DNA from 4 places in the Cedecea selenatireducens genome. Region 1 is predicted to be linked to each of the others. Evidence: predicted binding sites of a transcription regulator. Region 1 holds the regulator's gene; each other region holds the start of a gene.

Region 1 (3,814 bases):
ACACCCGGTTATTGCGGTCACAGGTTCCAGCGGCGCCGGAACGACCACCACCAGCCTCGCCTTCCGCAAGATTTTCCAGCAGCTCAACCTGCGTGCCGCCGAAGTTGAAGGCGACAGTTTCCATCGCTATACCCGCCCGGAAATGGACATGGCCATCCGCAAGGCGCGCGATGCCGGCCGCCACATCAGCTATTTTGGGCCAGAAGCCAATGACTTCGGATTACTGGAACAAACCTTTATCGAATACGGCCAGAGCGGCAAAGGGCAATCACGTAAATATCTGCATACCTACGATGAAGCCGTGCCGTGGAACCAGGTGCCCGGCACCTTTACGCCGTGGCAGCCGCTGCCGGAGCCAACCGACGTTCTGTTTTATGAAGGCCTGCACGGCGGCGTTGTCACCCCGCAGCACAACGTGGCCGACTGCGTAGATTTGCTGGTTGGCGTGGTGCCTATCGTTAACCTGGAATGGATTCAAAAACTGGTTCGCGACACCGGCGAACGCGGTCATTCGCGGGAGGCGGTGATGGACTCCGTCGTGCGTTCGATGGACGATTACATCAACTTTATTACCCCGCAGTTTTCACGCACCCATATTAACTTCCAGCGCGTCCCAACGGTGGATACCTCTAACCCGTTTGCCGCCCGGGCAATTCCGTCGCTGGACGAAAGCTTCGTGGTTATCCACTTCCGCGGCCTGGACGACATCGACTTCCCTTATCTGCTGGCGATGCTGCAAGGATCGTTTATCTCCCACATCAACACCCTGGTGGTGCCTGGCGGAAAAATGGGGCTGGCGATGGAGCTGATTATGGGGCCGCTGGTGCAGCGACTGGCGGAAGGCAGGAAGATTGCCTGATTCGGCAGAGGCGGCGTGAATGCCGCCTTTTTGACGCTTAAGCTTCGATCACTTCATAGCTGTGGGTAATGTTTGCCGCTTTCCCAAGCATGAGCGCTACCGAGCAATACTTTTCAGCAGAAAGATCGACTGCGCGAGCGACGGCGCTATCCTTCAGCTCTTTTCCGCTAACCACAAAGTGCAGATTAATATGGGTGAACAAACGCGGCGCTTCTTCGCGGCGTTCCGAAGTCAGCTTCACCTCACAGTCCGTCACGTCGTGGCGGCCTTTTTGTAAAATCGACACCACGTCAATGGCGCTACAGCCGCCCGCCGCCATCAGCAGCATTTCCATTGGGCTTGGCGCTTTATCGCCAGAATTACCGTCCATCAGGATCTGGTGGCCAGAAGCGGACTCACCGAGGAAGGTCATGCCTTCCACCCATTTAACACGTGCCTGCATTTTGCCTACTCCAGTTGAGAAAATATTCTTTCAGATTACGCGCCTACGTGAAAACTGGCAACGTAAGGCGATCCAGGTCATGCTGAAACGAGACAAGACAAGACACTTACCAAAAGCTATGCTAAAACAATCCGGATGCTGCTGCTATACAGAGAAGTTTATGCCGTAAGCAGAGGAAACGACTAATTACAGGCCGCAGGAGTGACCTGCCCGCCAGTTCCCAGGGTTTGGGAAAATTTCACGATTGCAACGCCAGACAAGAGGTTCCGAGTCTTGTCTTTGGTAGCCAGTTTATAACAGAGGATAACCGCGCATGGTGCTTGGCAAACCGCAAACAGACCCGACTCTCGAATGGTTCTTGTCTCATTGCCACATTCATAAGTATCCGTCGAAGAGCACGCTGATTCACCAGGGTGAAAAGGCGGAGACGCTGTACTACATCGTCAAAGGCTCCGTAGCTGTTCTGATTAAAGATGAAGAAGGCAAGGAGATGATCCTTTCTTATCTGAATCAGGGTGATTTCATTGGTGAATTAGGTTTGTTCGAAGAAGGCCAGGAGCGTAGCGCCTGGGTTCGCGCCAAGTCAGCCTGTGAAGTAGCTGAAATTTCTTATAAAAAATTCCGCCAGCTGATTCAGGTCAACCCGGACATTCTGATGCGTCTGTCTTCCCAGATGGCGCGTCGCCTGCAGGTGACCTCCGAGAAAGTCGGCAACCTCGCCTTCCTCGACGTGACCGGCCGTATCGCACAGACGCTGCTGAACCTGGCTAAACAGCCGGACGCCATGACCCACCCGGACGGGATGCAGATTAAGATCACCCGCCAGGAAATCGGTCAGATCGTGGGCTGCTCCCGCGAAACCGTTGGCCGTATTCTGAAAATGCTGGAAGACCAGAACCTCATTTCCGCACACGGTAAAACGATTGTCGTTTACGGCACTCGCTAATTAGCCCCATAAAGGCGTGTCGCTTCGGTAACACGCCTTTTTTGTCTCTACAATTCAGGCTATGTGGAAGAGATTAATTTATCACCCGGAAGTTAACTACGCGCTGCGGCAAACCCTGGTGCTGTGTTTACCCGTGGCTATCGGCCTGATTCTCGGCAGCCTGCAAAATGGCCTGCTCTTCTCGTTAGTGCCTGCCTGCTGCAACATTGCCGGGCTGGACACGCCGCATAAACGCTTCTTCAAACGCTTGATCATCGGCGGCAGCCTGTTCGCCGTTAGCAGCCTTATCATGCAGCTGCTGCTGCTTTACACCCACGTCCCGCTGCCTGCGATATTAATCGTCATGGCCCTGCTGCTCGGCGTCACGGCGGAGATAAGCTCGCTGCATGCTCGCCTGCTGCCCGCGTCGCTGATTGCCGCCATTTTTACGCTCAGCATGGCCGGCAACATGCCTATCTGGAAACCGATGGTGCTCTATATCTCCGGCACCATCTGGTACGGCGCGTTTAACTGGTTCTGGTTCAGGCTATGGCGTGAACAGCCGCTCAGAGAGTCGCTCAGCCTGCTGTACCGCCAGCTTGCGGACTACTGCGAAGCAAAGTACAGCCTGCTGACCCAGCATACGGATCCTGAAAAAGCGCTACCGCCGCTGCTGGTACGTCAGCAGAAAGCCGTCGACCTGATAACGACCTGCTACCAGCAGCTGCATATGCTGTCGGCCAATCAGCAAAATGGCTACAAACGCCTGCTACGCGCTTTCCAGGTCGCCCTGGATTTGCAGGAGCACATTTCGGTTAGCCTGCATCAGCCGGAAGAGGTCCAGAAGCTGGTCGAGCAAAGCCATGCCGAGGCGGTGATCCGCTGGAACGCCCGAACCATCGCCGCGCGCCTGCGGGTGCTGGCAGACGATATTCTCTACCACCGCTACCCGACGCGCTTTACCATGGACAAGCAGATCGACGCCCTGGAAAAGATCGCCCGCCAGAACCCGGATAACCCGGTCGGGCAGTTCTGCCATTATCACTTCAGCCGCATCGGCCGGGTGCTGAAAACCCAACGCCCGCTGTATGTAAGGGATTTAATGGAAGATCGGGAGCGCCGCCTGCCGTTCTTCCCGGCCCTGAAAAACTATCTCTCCTTCAAGTCATCAGCGCTGCGCAGCTCCGCACGTTTAGGCGTAATGTTGACGATTGCCAGCCTGCTCGGGTCCTTCTTACATCTGCCTAAACCGTATTGGATCCTGATGACCGTGATGTTCGTGACGCAAAACGGCTACGGCGCCACCCGGGTACGTATCGTGCACAGGGCGGCTGGCACCATGGCAGGGCTGTGTATCGCCGGCATCACCCTGCACTTCCACGTCCCGGACAGCTACACCCTGCTGGCGATGCTAATGATTACCCTGGTGAGCTATCTGTTCATTCGCAAAAGCTACGGCTGGGCCACCATCGGCTTTACCGTCACGGCGGTATATACCCTGCAGCTCATTACCCTGAGCGCCGAAAGCTACATCATTCCACGGCTTATCGACACGCTGCTCGGCTGCCTGATTGCCTTTGGCGGCATG
Region 2 (3,814 bases), on a different contig from region 1:
AGCGTATGGCGCTCGCGCGCCTCCTGGCCAAAACTCTCCTGGACCTGGCGACGGAAGCCGTCGAGCTGTTCGCGAAGTGGCGAAAGGAGCACATTCAGGCTTTGGCGATTCTGTTCCTCTACCTTGCGCCCGCTCTGCTCAAAAATACGGTTTGCCAGATTCTCAAACTGCTCGTTAAGGCGCTGCTCGCTGTTGAGCATTTGACGGTGCTTATCTTCGGCATTGAGCCGCGTTTGCTCCAGCAGCGTGGTTAATTCACGGATGTCAGCTTCCTGCCCGCTGTTAATTTCCATTTGGGCACGGACTTCACGGTTAAGCTGCTCGCACTCTTCCCGCCAGTGTTGGCTTTGCTGAAGCTCCTGGCGCGCGGCGGCAAGCTCCCCGTAGATTTCACGCTGTTCTTCGTGCAAAGCCGCCAGCCGCTGAGCCGCACGCAGGCTGGCAATAAGCCAACCGGTCAGTAAGCCCACCAGCCCAATGCCCAGCCCAAACAACAGTGAAATATCCATGCTTCCCCCAAAACGATACCAACAGCGGCAAGATAAAATTCTGCTGTATAAATGTCCAGATGAAAAGGGATTTTCCGGAAGGCGCTACGCAAAGCATAAAAAAAGCCGGCGAGCGCCGGCTTCGAATTGAAAACAGGGAAAACTACAGCAGGCGACGGGCCGCTTCGACCACGATTTTCACCGCGTGGCTTTCCGTTTTCTTCATGGTTTCCGCGTTAGGGATCTCTTGCTGAGTACGGTTCACGATAACCCCGGCAACCATACCCGCACGCAGGCCCTGGCTGGAGCACATGGTCAACAGCGTGGCGGATTCCATTTCATAGTTCATCACGCCCATCTCCTGCCACTCTTTCATCGAGCCCTTGAAGCGGCTAACGACGCGGCCGGACAGCGTATCGTAACGCTCCTGCCCCGGGTAGAAGGTGTCTGAAGAGGCGGTTACGCCAATGTGGGTCGTGGCACCTACGGCTTTTGCCGCTTCAACCAGCGCAGTGGTACAAGCGAAGTCTGCCACAGCCGGATATTCCATTGGCGCAAAGTGCAGGCTGGCCCCGTCAAGACGAACGGATGCGGTAGTCACCAGCACGTCGCCCACGTTGATGTTCGGCTGAATCGCACCGGTAGTCCCGACGCGCAGGAAAGTACGGATGCCAAGCTGCGCCAGTTCTTCAACCGCAATAGAAGTAGAAGGGCCACCGATGCCGGTAGAACAGATGATAACCGGCTTACCGTCCAGCTCAGCACGCCAGGAGGTGAATTCACGATGGGCAGCCAGCTTAACCGGCTTGTCCATCAGCGCGGCGATTTTTTCCACACGCTCAGGATCGCCAGGGACGATGGCGAGCGTAGCCCCTTGCAGGTCATTTTTAGTGAGGCCGAGATGGAAAACATCAGACTTGGACATAACAGACTCCTCTGTTGAGTAGGTTTCAGGAGAAGCAAAGCGACACTTTACAGAACCCCTGAGCATAATTTCGTGATGACGCTCACTTTGAATGAAACAAATTACATTATTTGTATTCACATAAGTGACCAAAGTCACACATACGAATCGATCGGGCTATTTTTTGAACTTCATCTGCGTTTTTTGGCGACCAGATTTGCTACTAATCCTGGCTATAGTTATCACACTGCGCTAATGCTGGTTCGGAGAAAACCATGAAACAAAAGCAAACAACACATAACACACCGGGCGAAGGCTTCGCACCGGCGGCCTCACCCATCGCTTCCACCACCGTGTTAACACCGGACGATGCCATTGTTTCCGGGGAAACATCCATTCCAAGCCAGGGCGACAATATGCCGGCTTATCACGCGCGGCCTAAAAATGCCGATGGGCCGCTTCCTGTGGTTATCGTCGTTCAGGAGATTTTTGGCGTACATGAACATATCCGCGATCTTTGCCGCCGACTGGCGCTTGAAGGGTATCTGGCCATCGCGCCAGAACTTTACTTTCGCCAGGGCGAACCGGGAGACTTCGCCGATATTCCAACGTTGCTGAGCGGGCTGGTTTCAAAAGTGCCGGACAATCAGGTGCTGGGCGACCTTGACCATGTGGCCAGTTGGGCTTCCCGTAACGGAGGCGACGCGCATCGCCTGATGGTGACCGGTTTTTGCTGGGGCGGGCGCATTGCCTGGCTGTATGCCGCGCACAATCCACAGCTTAAAGCCGCGGTGGCGTGGTACGGCAAGCTGGTAGGAGACAAAACATTAAACTCTCCGCATCATCCCGTAGATATCGCCGTCAACCTTAATGCCCCGGTGCTCGGCCTATATGGCGGCCAGGATACCGGGATTTCTCAGGAAAGCGTTGAGACGATGCGCCAGGCGCTGCGAGCGGCAAATGCCAATGCGGAAATCATTGTCTACCCGGAAGCCGGCCATGCTTTTAACGCAGATTACCGCCCGAGTTACCATGAAGAGTCGGCCAAAGACGGCTGGGAAAGGATGCTGGCCTGGTTTAAGCGGTATGGCGTGAGGAAATAGAAAAACGGGGGCCAGTTGCCCCCATTTTGTTTTTAGAACTATGCGCTACGCAGGTTCTGCGCCGCCTGCACCATGTTCGCCAACGCCGCACGAGTTTCTGGCCATCCGCGCGTTTTCAGGCCGCAGTCCGGGTTAACCCACAGGCGCTCTGCCGGTACGGACTCCGCAGCTTTCTTCAGTAACGCTTCAATCCACTCCACATCCGGAACGTTTGGGGAGTGAATGTCATACACGCCCGGCCCGATTTCGTTCGGGTATTCGAACTCTTTGAACGACTCTAGCAGATCCATATCGGAACGAGAGGTCTCGATGGTTATCACGTCTGCATCCAGCGCCGCGATAGAGTCCATGATGTCGTTGAACTCGCAGTAACACATATGGGTATGGATCTGGGTGTCGTCACGCACCACGGCGGCGTTCAGTCGGAAGGCTTCCACGCCCCACGCCAGATAAGCCTGCCAGTCGGACTGACGCAGCGGTAAACCTTCACGCAGAGCGGGCTCATCAATCTGGATGATACCGATACCCGCAGCTTCCAGATCCGCCACTTCATCACGCAGGGCCAGGGCAATCTGCTTCGCGATAGTCTCGCGAGAAACATCTTCGCGCGGGAAGGACCAGCAAAGAATCGTGACTGGGCCGGTCAGCATGCCTTTTACCGGTTTGTCGGTCAGGGACTGCGCGTATTTCGCCCACTCAACGGTGATTGGCTCAGGACGGCTGATGTCACCGATAACAATCGGCGGCTTAACGCAGCGGGAGCCGTAACTCTGCACCCAGCCATTCTGAGTAAACACAAAACCATCCAGATGTTCGCCGAAGTACTCAACCATGTCGTTACGCTCGGCTTCGCCGTGCACCAGCACGTCCAGGCCCAGACGCTCCTGCTCGGCAATCGCCTGTTTAATGTGTTCGGCGATGCCGGTGCGGTAGTTGTTGGCATCCAGCTTCCCTTTCTTGAAGTCCAGGCGCAGGCCACGGATTTCGGTCGTTTGCGGGAAGGAGCCGATGGTCGTCGTTGGCCACGCCGGCAGATTGAAACGTTCACGCTGTGCCGCCGCACGCGCGGTATAGGAACTCTGGCGCTGGCTGTCCTGCGCGGTGATTTTCGCCAGGCGTTCGCCCACTGCGGCATTGTGCACGCGCTTAGACTGACGGCGAGCCTGAATCGGCGCACTCCATTCGGCAATTTTCGCAGTATCGCCGCTGTTCAGCGCTTCGGTCAGTAAGGACAGCTCGGCACACTTCTGCAGGGCAAAGGCAAACCAGCTTTTAACTTCAGCATCCAGACGAGTCTCTACGCTCAGGTCGATTGGGCT
Region 3 (3,814 bases), on a different contig from region 1:
TTTGGCGTCTTTTGGCGGCTCCATTGGGTTGCCAGGGCCACGTGGAATCAGCTTAGACACGAACGGCAGCGCCATCGGGTTGGTCATCGCGACCTGGTTATTCGGGTCAACGGAAATCCCGCCCCACTCGAACATGCCCAGGTTACCCGGGAAGACCAGCGTTCCTTTCTCTGAAGGCGGGGTAAAGATGCCTTCATAGCGCATGCTGTGGAACATCACTCGGCACACCAGCTGGTCAAACATGGTTGCGCCCCACATATCCGCGCCGCTCAGATCTTTCTTCGGACGGAAGGTCAGCTCGGAGAACGGCTGAGTAGGGGAAACATGGTCACCTTTAGCGGCGCCCTGCGGGACCGGTTGTTCCGGCGCAGGAACCACTAACTTACCGTCGCGACGATCCAGCACGAAGATATTGCCGGTTTTGGCCGGAGCGTAAACTACCGGAACCTTATTGCCGCTCTTGTCGGTGATGTCGGCAAGGGTTGGCTGGGCAGGCATGTCCATATCCCACAGGTCGTGGTGTACGGTCTGATAGGACCAGGCCAGCTTACCGGTGGTGGCATTCAGCGCCACAATGCTGCTGGCGTAACGCTCCTGCTCAGGCGTGCGGTTGCCGCCCCAGATGTCCGGCGTAGTCACGCCCATCGGCAGATAAACCAGATCCAGTTTTGCGTCATAAGCCGCCGGAGCCCACGAGTTCGGGGAGTTCAGCGTGTAATGATGCCCGTCATCCGGGATAGCGTTTGGATCTTTCGCGCCTGGGTCAAACGCCCACAGCAGTTTACCGGTGTTAACGTCAAAACCACGTATCACGCCGGAAGGTTCGCGAGTGGAAAAGTTATCGGTCACCGCCCCGGCAATCACAATCACCTTGTCGGTCACGATAGGCGGTGAAGTCGGCTCATACATCCCTGGCGTGGTCACCGGCTGATTGGTTTGCAGGTTCAGGATGCCTTTGTTCGCAAAGCTCTCACACAGCTTGCCGGTGTCGGCATTAAGAGCAAACAAGCGACCGTCGTTCACCGGCAGAATAATGCGGCGAGGACAGTCGGCCACAACGTCCGCAGAGGCGTTGTCTGCGGTGGCCTCGTGGTAAGAAACTCCCCGGCAGGTCACGTGCTGGAACGAAGGATCGGTATTTAACTGAGGGTCAAACTTCCACTTCTCTTTCCCGGTAGACGCATCCAGCGCGAACAGCTGCTGGTGCGCGGTACACAGGTAAAGCATGTCCCGAATTTTGATCGGGGTGACTTCGTTGGTGATTTCGCCCGGGTCGGTAGCACGCTTCACGTCGCCGGTCTGGAAGCGCCAGGCTTCCTTCAGCTGGCCCACGTTTTGGGTGGTGATCTGCTTGAGCGGAGAAAAACGCTGCCCTTCCTGATTGCGGCCATAAGCTGGCCAGTCGGCATCAGGAATGGAAGACCCGGCGGCAGCGGCGGTGTTATCCAACTGCAGCGTACCGTTGATCTCTTGCGGGTCGTTAAAGCCCGCCCAGACCAGCACAACGGCGGTAATCAACAGGGAAACCACCAGCGATGCCGCCGCGCCGCTTGCTGGAATTACCAGGCGGCGAGACACAAACGGCAGCAGAAGCCAGACGCCGAAGAACACCAGCACGTCGCAGCGTGGCGTCAGCGCCCAGAAGTCGAAGCCGACTTCCCAGACGCCCCAGGCCATAGTACACAGTAGCAGGGCTGCGTAGAGCCAAAGCGCAGAGGCTTTGCTTTTCCACAGCAGCCAGGCGACGCCGAGCATCACCAGGCCGGCGATCGGGTAATACCACGACCCGCCGATAGCCACTAACCATATCCCGCCAAAGAGTAAATAGAGCCCGCAAAGAACGGCAAAGAGGGCTGAGAGGGTCACAAATAGTTGCGATCCGGTTTTATTTGTATTCACAATTATCACACTCATAAAGGTTTGATAGCATTTAATTATAGTTATTAACAAGTGTGATGGTTGTCACATTTATGGCTTTTTTTTGAAGTGCGGATGTGAAGGCCATTTGCTGGTATACTCCTCGCCTCAATATTTTGTGTTGGCTGCAGGTTCACCAGCATTAAATGATTTGTTTTTAAATCATATGGTTAGAGATATGAAACATACTGTTGAAGTGATGATCCCGGAAGCGGAGATCAAAGCCCGTGTTGCTGAACTGGGTCGTCAAATCACCGAACACTATCGCGACAGCGGCAGTGACATGGTGCTGGTAGGTCTGCTGCGCGGTTCATTTATGTTCATGGCGGATCTGTGCCGTGAAGTGCAGGTATCCCACGAAGTCGATTTTATGACCGCCTCCAGCTACGGCAGCGGCATGTCCACCACTCGTGACGTGAAGATCCTCAAAGATCTGGATGAAGACATTCGCGGGAAAGACGTGCTGATCGTCGAAGACATTATCGACTCCGGCAATACCCTGAGCAAAGTGCGTGAAATCCTGAGCCTGCGCGAGCCAAAATCTCTGGCCATTTGTACGCTGCTGGACAAACCAACCCGCCGCGAAGTGAACGTTAACGTTGAATACGTTGGTTTCTCTATTCCGGACGAGTTCGTTGTGGGCTACGGCATCGACTACGCCCAGCGCTATCGCCACCTGCCGTTCGTCGGCAAAGTGGTTATGCTCGACGAGTAAAAGTCGCTAGCTAACAAAAAAGGGCCTTAAGGGCCCTTTTTGCTATCCACTTTTGCCGGGATTACTGCGAAGCTGCGCGATTCCGGTGGCTATGGTGGGTATTTTTCAGATTGGAAATCCCGCTGCGGTAACCCTGCTCAAGTGACTCACGGCTGGTGGCCGTCACTTCGAGGTCGCGCAGGCGTCCGTCGTGAATCCCATAGACCCAGCCGTGAACCGTGACCTTCTGGCCGCGTTTCCAGGCTGACTGCATGATGGTGGAATGGCCGATGTTGTACACCTGTTCCATGACGTTCAGTTCACAGAGCGTATCCATCCGCTGTTCCGGTGCCAGTTCCCCTAAGAGCGAACTATGCTTGAACCACAGGTCGCGAATGTGCAGCAGCCAGTTGTTAATTAAGCCCAGCTCCGGGTTCTCTACCGCAGCCTGCACGCCGCCGCATCCGTAGTGACCGCAAATAATAATGTGCTCAACTTCAAGCACGTCTACGGCGTACTGCACAACGGAAAGGCAGTTCAGGTCGGTATGAACAACCAGGTTTGCCACGTTGCGGTGAACGAAGAGTTCGCCTGGTTCCAGGCCGGTAAGGCGTTCAGCGGGAACGCGGCTGTCGGAGCAGCCAATCCAGAGAAAGCGGGGTTTTTGTGCCTGGGCAAGCCTTTCGAAGAAACCGGGGTCTTCCTCAACCAGCATTTTTGACCAAAGTTCATTATTGCTGATAAGGGAATCAATATCTTTCATGTGAGGTTAACGCCTGTCACCCGAGAAGTGCGATGGGGTAATATAGGGTAACTCAACGAATTTTCAAACAAGTACCGAATAAGGTAAGCGAATATCCATGACAATTGCATTGGAACTGGAACAGTTAACGAAAACCTATCACGGTGGCGTCCAGGCGCTGCGCGGCATAGATCTTCGTGTTGAGGCGGGCGATTTTTATGCGCTGCTCGGCCCTAACGGTGCGGGCAAATCCACCACTATCGGCATCATCAGCTCGCTGGTGAATAAAACCTCCGGCCGCGTGCGGGTGTTTGGTTACGACCTGCAAAAAGACGTGGTTAACGCCAAGCGCCAGCTCGGCCTGGTCCCGCAGGAATTCAACTTCAACCCGTTTGAGACGGTGCAGCAGATAGTCGTGCATCAGGCGGGCTACTACGGCGTTGAGCGCAGCGAAGCGATAG
Region 4 (3,814 bases), on a different contig from region 1:
CAGCGAAGCGCCGAGTTTAAGCTGGATAAACGGGAAACCGGTGCGCATACGCTTGAGGAAACCACGGTTCAGGGCTTCGGCCTCGTTCATCATTAAGCCATGGCTGACTTCGATGCCAGCCTGCTGCAGGCGATAGAGGCCACGCCCGGCAACCTGCGGATTCGGGTCCTGCATGGCGGCAACAACGCGAGATACGCCTGCGGCAATTAAGGCGTCGCAGCACGGTGGCGTGCGGCCATGGTGGCTACAAGGTTCGAGCGTTACATAGGCCGTCGCGCCTCGCGCCTGCTCGCCAGCCATACGCAAAGCGTGTACTTCCGCGTGAGGTTCACCGGCGCGCAAATGAAAACCTTCCCCGACAATTTCGCCGTCTTTGACAATCACGCAGCCGACATTCGGGTTCGGTGCCGTGGTAAAACGTCCGCGCTTCGCCAGCTCCAGCGCACGAGCCATAAACTGTTCATCAAGGGACATCGGCATTAATCCTGTAAACGGGCGATTTCTTCACCAAACTCTTTGATATCTTCAAAGCTACGGTAGACCGAAGCGAAGCGAATATAGGCGACTTTATCCAGCTTTTTGAGCTGCTCCATCACCAGGTTGCCGATGAGTTTACTCGGGACTTCACGTTCTCCGGTTGCTCGAAGGTGCGACTTAATATGGCTGATCGCCATTTCCACGTCGTCAGAGTTAACCGGGCGCTTTTCCAGCGCTTTCAGGATGCCGCTGCGCAGCTTATCTTCGTTAAACGGCTCGCGCACCTCATTGCTCTTCACAACTCTTGGCATCACCAGCTCCGCAACCTCAAAAGTCGTGAAGCGTTCGTGACAAACCAGGCACTGGCGCCGACGGCGTACGGAGGAACCTTCACCCACCAGGCGAGAGTCAATAACTTTGGTGTCCACGGCGAAACAGAATGGGCAATGCATAGCGTTTCCTGCTGGGATTATAAAGATGAACAACAGTTTACCGCGAAGTCGCGGGAGTACAAAGACAGCACCGGCCCCGACGGCGTTAAATATGACTTTTCAAGCGCGGGGAACTACGCTTAAATCAGCGAACGAAAACAAGGAAAAACCAACCATGACAAAGACTTACTTAAGAATTATCCTGGTTTCAAGCCTGATGAGCCTCACCGCCTGCGCCCAGCAAACCGAAGTGCGTCAGATGCGCAGCCAGATTGGCTCGCTAAATCAGGAGATGACGAAACTCAGCCAGCAAACGGTGAAGCTTACCCAGCAAAACGCCCTGAACGCGAAGTCCACCAGCGGCGTTTATCTGCTGCCTGGTTCAAACACGGCGGCTCGCCTGAACAGCCAGATTGGTAACCTGAAAATGTCGCTGACCAATATCTCGGCAGAAGCTAACGGCACCCGCGCCACGCTGCTGATCCAGGGTGAATCTAACGATCCGTTACCGGCCTTTAGCGGAAAAGTAGAATGGGGCCAGATCCAGGGCACCACGGACAGCTTCCAGGAAGTGAACGTACAGACTCAGCAAATAGACGCCCCGGCCAGCATTCTTGCACCCAGCGATGTGTCGATTCCGCTGCGCCTGTCCGGAATTACGCCTGAGCAGTTAGGTTTTGTACGCATTCACGATATTCAGCCGGTTTCTGCCGCACAGCCAGCGCCAGCCCGGTAGCCCTCCACTCCCTTGCCTGGCGAGGGAGTTCGTCACACTCTTTCACACGCCTCGCACAATATGTGAAGCAAATCCCCTATTATCCCCCCGCCTTTATAGTGATCCGCATCACACTTAGATGTAACAACCCGGCATACGTTTGCGTAATTTGACGAAGCAGGTACAATCACGCCGTTTTTAATGTGCGCAAACGTGAACGCAATCGATTACGCATATGAGAAGAATGTGAAATAGAACATCTTTTTGTGAGCAGGGATTTCTATAATAGACGCGCTGCAAAGGTCCTTCCCCTGAGACCGGCGGCCATGGATGACATCTCACATCCGCATCGCACCAAAATTACGTAAACAGTGGCTAAAAATATGAAAAAAATTATTCTGGCAGCCGGCACCGTTCTGGCGCTTTCCAGCTCTTTCTCTGCCAGCGCAGAAGAAGCAAAAAACAGCGAATACCTCTCCGACTGGTGGCACCAGAGCGTTAACGTTGTGGGCAGCTACCACACCCGTTTCGGGCCGCAGCTGCGCAACGATACCTACCTGGAATACGAAGCTTTCGCCAAAAAAGACTGGTTCGATTTCTACGGCTATATGGATGCGCCAGTCTTCTTCGGCGGTAACACCCAGGCGAAAGGCATCTGGAACCACGGTTCCCCACTGTTTATGGAAATCGAACCTCGCTTCTCCATTGATAAGCTGACCGGCACCGATCTGAGCTTTGGTCCGTTCAAAGAGTGGTACTTCGCCAACAACTACATTTACGACATGGGCCGTAACGCGACGGGTCGCCAAAGCACCTGGTACATGGGTCTGGGTACCGACATCGATACCGGCCTGCCAATGAGTTTGTCCCTGAACGTGTATGCCAAGTATCAGTGGCAGAACTATAAAGCGACCAACGAAAACGAGTGGGATGGCTACCGCTTCAAGGTGAAATACTTCGTGCCGATTACTTCCCTGTGGGGCGGTAACCTGAGCTATATCGGTTTCACCAACTTTGACTGGGGTTCAGATCTGGGCAAAGACAGCGACTACGGCACTAACGGTCTGAAGCAGCGTACCAGCAACTCCATCGCTTCCAGCCACATCCTGTCGCTGAACTACGATCACTTGCATTACTCAATCGTTGCCCGTTACTTCCATAACGGCGGCCAGTGGAACGACGGCACCCAGTTAAACTGGATGACTGAAACCGTTCGCGCAACCGGCTGGGGCGGCTACTTCGTTGTCGGTTACAACTTCTAACCGTCACAGCAGACCAAAAAACCGGCCTTCTGGCCGGTTTTTTATTTTCCAGGCAGGTAACCTTTGGCCTTCTGAAGAGCAATAAAGGCCTGAAGAGAACGATCGTGGCGCTCCTGATAAACACGCCCCAGGCAACCAGCAGCCAGACCTCTCCCCAGAATGACAGCCCAAGCGGATGAATATAAACGGGTATCTCAAACCAGTTGATGATTGCGCTCATTGTTTTTCTCCTGTGTTGTCAGTAACCACGAGTCTACTGACCCCCTCCTGACAGCATACTGTCAGGAGAAAAACACCGGACGAAAAAAAACCGCAGCACGAAGGCTGCGGTTTTATCAGACTCTAAACGCTATTACGGCAGAATGGACGGCTGATCCGCCCCTTCTTTCTCTACCTTCTGCTGCAGCATGTGCTCGCGCTTCATGCCCAGCTTCAACGCCAGCGCAGAGGCGACGTAGATAGAAGAAGCCGTACCGACGCTCACGCCGATAAGCATCGTCAGGGAGAAGCCTTTCAGCAGCGCCCCACCGAACAGATACAGCATCAGGATAACCACTAAGGTGGTGCCTGAAGTGATCAAGGTACGGTGCAGCGTCTGGGTCAGGGAGACGTTAAAGATTTCGTAAGGCGTCCCGCGACGAATTTTGCGGAAGTTTTCACGAATACGGTCCGAGACCACGATGCTGTCGTTCAGCGAGTAACCGATAACCGACATCAGTGACGCAACGATAGTCAGGTCAATCTCGATGTGGAACAGCGACAGCACGCCCATCGTGATAATCACGTCGTGCACAAGCGAGATAACCACACCGGCTGCCAGGCGCCACTCAAAGCGGAAGCCGACGTAAACCAGGATGGAAATCAGCGCTACCAGCAGCGCCATCGCACCGTTTTGAGCCAAATCGGCACCGACGCTCGGGCCAACAAAC

What was found. Region 1 encodes CRP, which controls carbon source genes, mostly activating them, when cyclic AMP is high. Its sites were predicted from a motif close to ATGTGANNNNNNTCACAT; they were not measured.
Region 2: the regulator CRP is predicted to act here: its motif matches at 1,536-1,553, upstream of udp (uridine phosphorylase).
Region 3: the regulator CRP is predicted to act here: its motif matches at 1,951-1,968, upstream of hpt (hypoxanthine phosphoribosyltransferase).
Region 4: the regulator CRP is predicted to act here: its motif matches at 1,741-1,758, upstream of ACE38U_RS17715 (nucleoside-specific channel-forming protein Tsx).

What each region holds. Positions count from the first base shown of each region.
Region 1 is NZ_JBHIKW010000025.1:14,210-18,023, forward strand. It holds gene ACE38U_RS21860 (phosphoribulokinase) at 1-859, shown strand, start outside; gene ACE38U_RS21865 (OsmC family protein) at 897-1,301, opposite strand; gene crp (cAMP-activated global transcriptional regulator CRP) at 1,615-2,247, shown strand; gene ACE38U_RS21875 (YccS/YhfK family putative transporter) at 2,309-3,814, shown strand, end outside.
Region 2 is NZ_JBHIKW010000019.1:26,051-29,864, reverse strand. It holds gene rmuC (DNA recombination protein RmuC) at 1-509, opposite strand, end outside; gene udp (uridine phosphorylase) at 652-1,413, opposite strand; gene ACE38U_RS20810 (dienelactone hydrolase family protein) at 1,668-2,495, shown strand; gene metE (5-methyltetrahydropteroyltriglutamate--homocysteine S-methyltransferase) at 2,534-3,814, opposite strand, start outside.
Region 3 is NZ_JBHIKW010000015.1:68,682-72,495, reverse strand. It holds gene ACE38U_RS19770 (glucose/quinate/shikimate family membrane-bound PQQ-dependent dehydrogenase) at 1-1,914, opposite strand, end outside; gene hpt (hypoxanthine phosphoribosyltransferase) at 2,096-2,632, shown strand; gene can (carbonate dehydratase) at 2,694-3,374, opposite strand; gene ACE38U_RS19755 (ABC transporter ATP-binding protein) at 3,472-3,814, shown strand, end outside.
Region 4 is NZ_JBHIKW010000012.1:8,660-12,473, forward strand. It holds gene ribD (bifunctional diaminohydroxyphosphoribosylaminopyrimidine deaminase/5-amino-6-(5-phosphoribosylamino)uracil reductase RibD) at 1-474, opposite strand, end outside; gene nrdR (transcriptional regulator NrdR) at 480-929, opposite strand; gene ACE38U_RS17705 (hypothetical protein) at 924-1,052, shown strand; gene ACE38U_RS17710 (SadB/YajI family lipoprotein) at 1,084-1,644, shown strand; gene ACE38U_RS17715 (nucleoside-specific channel-forming protein Tsx) at 2,007-2,885, shown strand; gene secF (protein translocase subunit SecF) at 3,238-3,814, opposite strand, start outside.